4 regions of the Pseudoalteromonas sp. SG45-1 genome follow, and region 1 is predicted to be linked to each of the others. Evidence: predicted binding sites of a transcription regulator. Region 1 holds the regulator's gene; each other region holds the start of a gene.
The links. Region 1 encodes FliA, which starts transcription of late flagellar genes. Its sites were predicted from a motif close to CTAAAGNTNNNNNNNNNNNNGCCGATA; they were not measured.
Positions count from the first base shown of each region.

Region 1 (2,208 bases):
CGGTTTGATATGAGATATTTCGTCCGCTAACTGTTGAGCTATAGGTAAACTGGCCTCCACTGCATCCATTGTTTTATTAGCCGCATTTTCTGTCATTTCTATAACATAATTAAGCCGCTTTTTAGCATCTGGAATCGCATCTGTCGTTATATCAGTTAAGCGAGTATCAAGCTCAAAACTTTTAAGGGCTTCGTGCAGTTGACGAGTCAACTTTCCAACTTCAGCAAATAATTCAGACTGCTCTTTAGATGCAGCCTCTAAAATCAACTGATTTGCTTTGTCTTGCTCATCATTTTCTAAAAAAACAACGAGCTGACGAGCTTGTTCTAACGTTATTTGAGGCGCAGCTGGTGCTGGCATAAGCCTCTCCCCCATCATTAGCCTAAGCGTTCAAATACTTTTTCTAATTTAGTTTTTAATGTTCCAGCCGTAAATGGCTTAACAATATAACCATTTACGCCAGCTTGCGCCGCAGCTATTATTTGTTCTTTTTTAGCTTCTGCCGTTACCATTAATACAGGGATATGTTTTAACTTCTCGTCTGCACGTATTGCTCTTAAAAGATCAATACCCTGCATTCCAGGCATATTCCAATCCGTAACTACAAAATCAAACACTTGATTTTGCAACATAGGCAAAGCTGTAGACCCATCATCAGCTTCTTGAACGTTAGTGAAACCTAAGTCACGTAACAGGTTTTTTATAATGCGTCTCATCGTTGAAAAATCATCAACTACAAGAATTTTCATGTTTTTATCCAAAACATCCCCCAGTGAGGTATTAACCTTTGTTTACTTACTACTAATTTATCCAGTCATTGATTTTAGCTTTAAGCTTAATCATCGCCTGACCATGTATCTGACTTACACGCGATTCACTTACATCGAGTATATGTCCTATTTCTTTTAAATTCATTTCATCGTTGTAGTACAAAGAAAGCACCATTGCATCACGCTCTGGTAATGACTTAATTGCACTTAGCAAAGACTCATTAAACCTATCATTTTTAACATTATTAAAAGGTTTATCTTGTGCTAAATCTTGGCCTACAGGAGTAATAACATCCTCATCTACACCAAGGTCTTCAATGCCTAATATTTTACTCGTATTCGCATCATTTAAAATATGATGGTACTCATTGAGCGAAATTTCAAGTTTTTCAGCAACTTCTATGTCCGTTGGTTCGCGGTTCAGACTACTTTCGAGCTCAGTAATTGCTTCTGCAACTTGCCTGTTTTTACGGTGAACTGAACGAGGAGCCCAATCACCACGGCGCATTTCATCAAGCATAGCACCGCGAATACGAATACCTGCAAAAGTTTCAAAGCTTGCGCCTTTTGTTGCATCAAAGTTTTTCGAAGCTTCTATTAAGCCTATCATTCCTGATTGTATTAAATCATCAAGTTGAACGCTAGGTGGTAATCGAGCAATTAGATGACATGCCACTTTTTTAACAAGTGATGCATGCTTCTCAACAATCACATTTAAATTTTGTGTTGATTGATATCCCATAGCTCTATTCACCAGTGTTGTCATAATTAACCGTTTACTAGTTTCTCAATGAAAAACTCTAAATGCCCAGATGGTTGGTTGGGTATTGGCCATTTAACTGCTTTTGTTGCCAGCGTTTTAAACGCAAGAGCGGCTGGCGAATTTGGAAAGAGCTCTACTATTACTTTTTGACGACGTGTTGCTTTGCGCATATTTTCATCATAAGGAACCGTTGCTACTAGCTCCATTGATACATCTAAAAAGCGGTCGGTAACTTTAGATAGCTTTGCAAACAATTCAGTGCCTTCACGCATACTGCGCACCATATTGGCAACAATTTTAAATTTATAAACGCCGTGCTCACGACTTAATACTTTAATAAGTGCGTAAGCGTCGGTGATTGATGTCGGCTCATCGCATACAACAACCATTACATCTTGCGCTGCACGCGAGAAGCTCAGTACCATGTCTGAAATACCAGCAGCTGTATCTACAATTAAAATATCAAATTCGGTATTCAATTCGCTAAACGCACGAATTAGCCCAGCATGCTCAGATGGTGATAATTCAACCATACTTTGCGAACCCGATGTAGCGGGTACAATTTTAATTCCTGCAGGGCCTTCAACTAAAATTTCATCAAGCTCACATTCACCAGACAAGACATGTGACAAGTTACGCTCTACACGTAAACCAAGCATCACATCACAGTTTGCT
Region 1 covers NZ_JACJEP010000011.1:96,192-98,399, forward strand. Annotated here, with positions in the region: gene H5117_RS11350 (protein phosphatase CheZ) at 1-360, opposite strand, end outside; gene cheY (chemotaxis response regulator CheY) at 378-761, opposite strand; gene H5117_RS11360 (RNA polymerase sigma factor FliA) at 802-1,512, opposite strand; gene H5117_RS11365 (MinD/ParA family protein) at 1,539-2,208, opposite strand, start outside.

Region 2 (2,208 bases), on a different contig from region 1:
TTGAGCCATTAGTAGCTTGCTGTGCAAGAGTACGAACACGCTGGAACATTGAAGTTACTTCATCAAGGGCACCCTCTGCAGTTTGTGCGAGTGAAATACCATCGTTTGCATTTCGGTTACCTTGATTTAAACCATTAACTTGAGATGATAAACGGTTTGAAATCTGCATGCCTGCAGCATCATCTTTTGCACTGTTTATACGCATACCTGATGATAAACGTTGAAATGATGTATCTAATGCATTACTTGATTTGCTTAATTGTCTTTGTGCGTTCAAAGAACTCACATTACTGTTTACATATAAAGCCATGATAGCCTCCGCTTCAAAGTTCGATGGATGACAACGGGATACCCCTACCCTGTTATAATCCGAGATTTAGAGTACTGGATTTTTAGTCCTCTAACTCATTTATCGCCCATTAAAGCAAAAGCTTTAGCTTTATTTGTATTTAATTTTTACTAACGTTAATTTTATTAACCCTGAAGTAAACTAAGTGCCGCCTGCGGGCGCTGATTTGCCTGCCCTAAAATAGTTTGACTTGCCTGTTGTAAAATCTGGTTTTTAGTTAAGTTAGCAGTTTCCATAGCAAAATCAGCATCTTTGATACGAGATTTAGCGGCAGATAAGTTTTCAGAAATATTTGCTTGGTTACGAATTGTTGACTGGAAGCGGTTTTGAACTGCACCCAATTCAGCACGCTTTTTATCAACTACCGCAATCATTGCATCCATACCGGCTAAAACTGCTTGCGCATTACCTTGAGAAGAAACGCTAATCCCTGTTGCAGTAAATTGGGCCGCAAAATTGTATGTAGTTGCCGCAGCTGTGCCACCAGCATCACTAACTCCGGCTAGGTTCGCAGATAATGCTTTGCCTGAGACTGCAGATGCAACACCTGCAACACCTGATAAAGTAAAGCCACCATTAGCTGATAATGAATTCGCTGTTCCGCCAACACTTTGCATACTAAAACCTATGGCTTGCACGGCATCAGCTCCAACTTGGAAATTTGCAGAGTAAGTACCATCAAGCAAATTTTGACCACCAAAAGTAGTGTCGGTAGCAATACGATTTACCTCTGCAGATAATTGACGGATCTCTTCTTGAATAGCTAGGCGATCTTCATCGGTATTAGAGCCATTAGCTGATTGTTGAGCAAGCGTTCGGATACGTTGAAATGTAGAAGTAATTTCATCCATTGCACCTTCTGCCGTTTGAGCTAAAGAGATACCATCATTTGCATTTCGATTACCTTGATTCAAACCCAATATTTGCGACTGCAGTCGGTCAGATATTTGTAAACCAGCAGCATCATCTGCTGCGCTATTAATCCGCAGGCCTGAAGAAAGGCGTTTAAAAGACGTATCTAAATCACCACCGCTTCTATCAAGCTGTCTTTGTGCATTGAGTGCACTTACATTGGTATTAACATATAAAGCCATAATATACTCTCTTCTTATCTGTCAAAGTTAAGTCACTGTCTCGTTTAAAGAAAGTGGATATTTGACAAAGTGACTAGATATGTAGGCGCTATTTTCTGCCTAGGGGCAGCTATCTGCCACTTTGTAAGTTAATAATAAACTTACAAAGATATTAGCAAGCATTAGGCCAACTTTAATTCAAAGGTTATTAAATATCGATGTTTCGTTGTGTGGTGTGTTCTGATTTAAAATTGGGCAGGTAAGGCAGTAGTTGTATAACAAAGAAATAAGGCCCGTTAAGGGCCTTATTATTTAATAAGTTTGAGAGAGGGTAACTGACAAAAACTAATGGCATAGTTTATGCTAGTACATATATGTTCTACAAATGTTAGAACGATTTGGATTAAGGCCTCCGCTGGCAAAATCCTATAGCGCCTTTGTTAATACCCCATTAAGCAAAGGCGCTTTACTTCGACTTTGTCAATAAATTGACCTATCTAATTATAGACCTTTCTATTATCCTAGTAGGCTAAGTGCCGCCTGAGGACGTTGATTAGCTTGGCTTAAAATTGTTTGACTAGCCTGTTGTAAAATCTGCATCTTAGTTAAGTTTGCTGTTTCTTGAGCAAAATCAGTATCTTGGATACGTGATTTGGCAGCAGATAAGTTTTCTGATATGTTTGACTGGTTTCGAATAGTTGATTGGAAACGGTTTTGAACTGCACCCAACTCCGCACGTTTTTTGTCAACTACAGCAATCATTGCATCCATTCCGGCTAAAACTGC
Region 2 covers NZ_JACJEP010000058.1:16-2,223, reverse strand. Annotated here, with positions in the region: partial or broken gene H5117_RS20320 (flagellin) at 1-310, opposite strand, end outside; gene H5117_RS20315 (flagellin) at 475-1,443, opposite strand; partial or broken gene H5117_RS20310 (flagellin) at 1,939-2,208, opposite strand, start outside.
Region 2: H5117_RS20315 (flagellin) is a predicted target of FliA. The motif match lies at 1,593-1,619, and genes of this name have one in related genera.

Region 3 (2,208 bases), on a different contig from region 1:
GCTTAAATTTTCTAAGGTTTGTTGATCTGCCTTTTCACTGCACAGTGCACCAAGTGTAATTGCACAATTAATTAAAGCTCCGGTTTTTAGCTTATGTATTCGCTCAAGCTCTTGTACGGTAATTACTTTATCTGTTGCTGCTATGTCAAGACCTTGTCCGCCTACCATGCCCTCAAGGCCTGATGCGTTGGCAAGCGTAGCAATCATTTTTACTTGTGTTTGCGACGAGCATGTAAATTTGTGATTCGCAATAAGCTCAAAGGCGAGTGTTTGTAGGGCATCACCGGCTAAAATTGCATTTGCCTCGCCAAATTCTATATGGCAAGTAGGGCGGCCACGGCGTAAGTCGTCATCGTCCATAGCGGGCAAATCATCATGAACTAGCGAATAGCTATGGATACACTCAATTGCAGCTGCAAGTACATGTAAGTCTTGCTGGTTTGCACCGAGCATTTTACCTGTGGCATAAACTAAAAATGGACGTAATCTTTTACCGCCATTAAATAATCCATACTGGGTGGCGTTCTTGACTGTTTCTTCAGTATCGAGAGGCTGTTTAAAATGCTGTTGTAAGGTCGCTACTACATCTTTTTGAGCACGTTCGATATAATTATTTATGCTCACAGCTATTCCATATCATTATCAAAATTCGTAAGAACTGACTTTTCGCCATTCCCCATCAAAATTGATACTTTTTGTTCTGCTTGCTGTAATTTACCTGATGAAGCACTTGCTAATGCAATTCCACGCTCAAATTGCTTTAACGATTGCTCAAGCGATAAGTCACCTTGTTCCATGTCACTAACGATTGTAGATAATTCTTCTAGTGCTTGTTCGAAACTTAAGTTTTCAGGTTTTTTAGTCGCCATCTTTATTTCAGCTTACATAATAAATTTAGGGGTCAATTTTAGGGGGAATGCTAAACTAGGTCAAAGGATGATATTGGTTTTTTACCTTTATAACGTTAAATTATATTTCAAGTGTATTAATAAAGCCTTAATAGCGGTCTGTTAGTTTAATAAATCAATTGATAATTAGGTAGCCCTTATAACTTGATCTAAAATAGTGCTAAAGGCTGCTTTTTATGTTTATTTATAAAAATGGCTTAAGCAATTCAATATGTTGCCGATAAGCAGTTAATAATAAAAGTTTATGATAAGGCCATTAAGCATGAAACTTCTGGAGGAAATGTGGATTTAGCAACCATAATCGGGATCCTAGGCGCAATTGGCTTAATTGTCATGTCTATGTTTATGAGTAGTAGCGGTGAAATGGCTATGTTTGCCGATGCTCCTTCTAGTGTAATTGTATTTGGTGGTTCACTTTTCATTGTTTTATCAAATTTCACCATGTCGCAGTTTTTGGGTATAGGTAAAGTTGTTGCTAAAGCGTTTATGTTTAAAATTGAAACGCCAGAAGAACTTATTGAAAAAGCAGTAGAACTTGCTGATTCAGCTCGTAAAGGGGGCTTTTTAGCACTCGAAGAAGCTGAAATCCCAAATCCATTTATGCGCAAAGGCGTCGACATGCTTGTTGATGGCCATGACGCAGATGTTGTTCGCGCCACACTTCAAAAAGACATCTCTTTAACCACTACTCGACATGAAATGGGTGCAGGCTTATTTAAGTCATTAGCCGATATTGCACCAGCAATGGGAATGATTGGTACTCTAATTGGCTTAGTTGCAATGTTATCTAACATGGATGACCCAAAAGCAATTGGCCCGGCAATGGCGGTAGCGCTTTTAACAACTTTATATGGTGCGTTTTTAGCCAATGTTGTGGCAATTCCTATTCAGGTAAAACTTGAACTGCGTAAAGACGAAGAAGCTATGAATCAGCGTTTAATTTTAGATGCTATTTTAGGTATACAAGATGGCCAAAATCCAAAAGTTATCGAAGGTATTTTGAAAAATTACTTAGCTGAATCTAAACGCAAAGTAGATACCGAGGAGTAATTATGTCTGATCAAGAGTGCAAATGCCCACCACCAGGCCTACCAGCATGGATGGGAACGTTTGCCGATTTAATGTCACTGTTAATGTGCTTTTTTGTACTCTTGCTTGCGTTTTCAGAAATGGATGTACTTAAGTTTAAACAAATTGCGGGCTCTATGAAGTTTGCTTTTGGTGTGCAGAATAAAATTGAAGTAAAAGATATCCCTAAAGGTACCTCTGTTATTGCTATGGAGTTTACCCCAGGCAAACC
Region 3 covers NZ_JACJEP010000013.1:6,437-8,644, reverse strand. Annotated here, with positions in the region: gene ispA ((2E,6E)-farnesyl diphosphate synthase) at 1-624, opposite strand, end outside; gene H5117_RS12130 (exodeoxyribonuclease VII small subunit) at 627-869, opposite strand; gene pomA (flagellar motor protein PomA) at 1,191-1,958, shown strand; gene H5117_RS12120 (flagellar motor protein MotB) at 1,961-2,208, shown strand, end outside.
Region 3: pomA (flagellar motor protein PomA) is a predicted target of FliA. The motif match lies at 1,105-1,131, and genes of this name have one in related genera.

Region 4 (2,208 bases), on a different contig from region 1:
ATAATATCTAAGTTCTCTACGTTGTTTTTAGCAATGTTGTATTGAGCAGAGTGAACAGATGATTTTGATATTTCCGTCGCTAATACTTTATTAAAAGAACCCGCTAATGCAATTGAAAAGTTACCGTTACCACAATACAATTCTAGTAAATCATTTTTAAGTGGTTTACATAAATCTTGTGCCCACTCCAGCATATTAATATTTACTTTTGCATTAGGCTGAGTAAAGCTATTTTCTACTTGTTGATAAATAAGCTCTTGCCCATTAACTGTTAAACGTTCAGTTACAAAGTCATCACCTAGTACTTCTTTTTGTTTGCGAGCACGACCTATAAAGTCAATTTTGTATTTACTGCTAAGCTTTTCTTTCAGTGCTTTAATTTCACTTAACCATTCATCATCCAGTGGTTTGTGATAAAGCAAGCTTACTAAAATTTCACCGCTTAGCGTTGATAGGTAATCGATTTGAAATAACTTACGGCGTAATATTTCACAAGGCTTAAGATTTTCAATCATCACCTGCATTATTTCACCTACTAGAGGCGCTGCTGGGTCAAATGTATCAACACGGATTTTTTCTTTTGTTTGTTGATCAAACATAATGTGAAACAGATCATCACCGTCGTGCCATACTCTAAATTCAGCACGTTGGCGGTAGTTAGTTGGCTCTGAGCTAAATACTTCTAATTGCTCCACACCAAAACGTTGAAACTGCGTACTAATTCGCTGCTCTTTTTCACTTAACTGCGCTTGGTACTGTGTGGTATCTATTTTAATAACTGCCATTAACGCTACTACCTTATCTAAGATCTGTTTATCGGCGCTATTGTAGGGAGCGCTGCGTATTTGTCTAGTTTTGGCTAGCATTTATGCTGTTTTATTGAACATTGTACTTTAGTTTTTGTTGTTATAGCCGATAATAAACTACGCACGCTTAGGAGACGAATCATGAAAATAGGTAATTATGGCTTTACGCCAAACAACAACATCAATAAATTCAATAATAAAGCTGATATACAGCAACCTACAATTACGTCTCCTCAAGATAGCTATCAACAACGAGGCCGAGAGTTGGCCGCAAAGGTGCTTGGCGATAAAATGGCTGAGCAGCTTGGATTACCTATCGCAGAAAAAAAAGCAGATAAACCACTATTTGATTTTGATGAAATAGTAAAAAACGTACTCGATTTTGTAAGTAGTGCTGTAAATAAAGCAAAAGCTAACGGCGCTGATGACGAAAAGCTCAAAGATATGCTAGGCGATGCGCGCAAAGGAGTCCAAATAGGGATTGATGACGCTGTTGATGAACTCAAAGGTACAGGCGTATTTAATGATGACATGGAAGAGGGCATTAATAAGTCCAAAGAGGGAATTTACAATGGGCTGGATAAGTTTGAAGAGTCGTTATTTAACCCACAACCTGCCAGCGTAAATATAAGCCAGGCCCAATACGTCAGTATGACGAGTAATGCAGAGTATAAATTTACTACAGCAGAAGGCGATGAGGTAAGTATTAGCTTTGCTGATGCATTTGAATCTCAATCGGCAAGTGGCTATCAGCAAAATAGTAATAGTGAGTCGTTTGCAAGCTCATCATCGCAATCTCGACAGGTATCATTTTCGATGTCGGTAAATGGTGACTTAAACGAGCAAGAGCAAGAAGCTATTAATGCGATGATGGAAGACTTACAAGATTTAAGTAAAACCTTTTTTGGTGGTGATTTAGATGAAGCATTTGAACAAGCGCAAGAGCTGAGTTTAGACAGCGATCAGCTGGTGGCTTTTTCTATGGATTTACGCCAAACAAAAACAATAGCAACAGTTAAAAGCTATGAAGAATATAAACCAGCACCAGAAAAACAAGTAGCAGAGGGGTTAGCCCCTTTTAATGACGACCTTAAAAATGCTTTTGAAAAAGCGGGTGAGCTTGGATTACAAAATCAGCTAGCTGGCATTCTCCAATGGTTAAATCAAGATCAGGAACAAATAGATAAGTTAGTAGATTATACAAAGTCTATGTTCGAAAACCTTAATCAGTTAAATTCAGCAGCCGACAGGCTTACTGATTTAGAAGCCACGCAAAGTTAAACTACTTTCTTTTATAAAAACCTCATGGCAAACTGCCGATCTTAAAGTAAAGTAGGAACGGTAGTTTGTCAGCGCATATAATGGTCTTTGATTCAGGTATTGGTGGAACTACTGTACTTGA
Region 4 covers NZ_JACJEP010000036.1:22,330-24,537, forward strand. Annotated here, with positions in the region: gene trmA (tRNA (uridine(54)-C5)-methyltransferase TrmA) at 1-785, opposite strand, end outside; gene H5117_RS19105 (DUF5610 domain-containing protein) at 948-2,087, shown strand; gene murI (glutamate racemase) at 2,153-2,208, shown strand, end outside.
Region 4: H5117_RS19105 (DUF5610 domain-containing protein) is a predicted target of FliA. The motif match lies at 892-918, and genes of this name have one in related genera.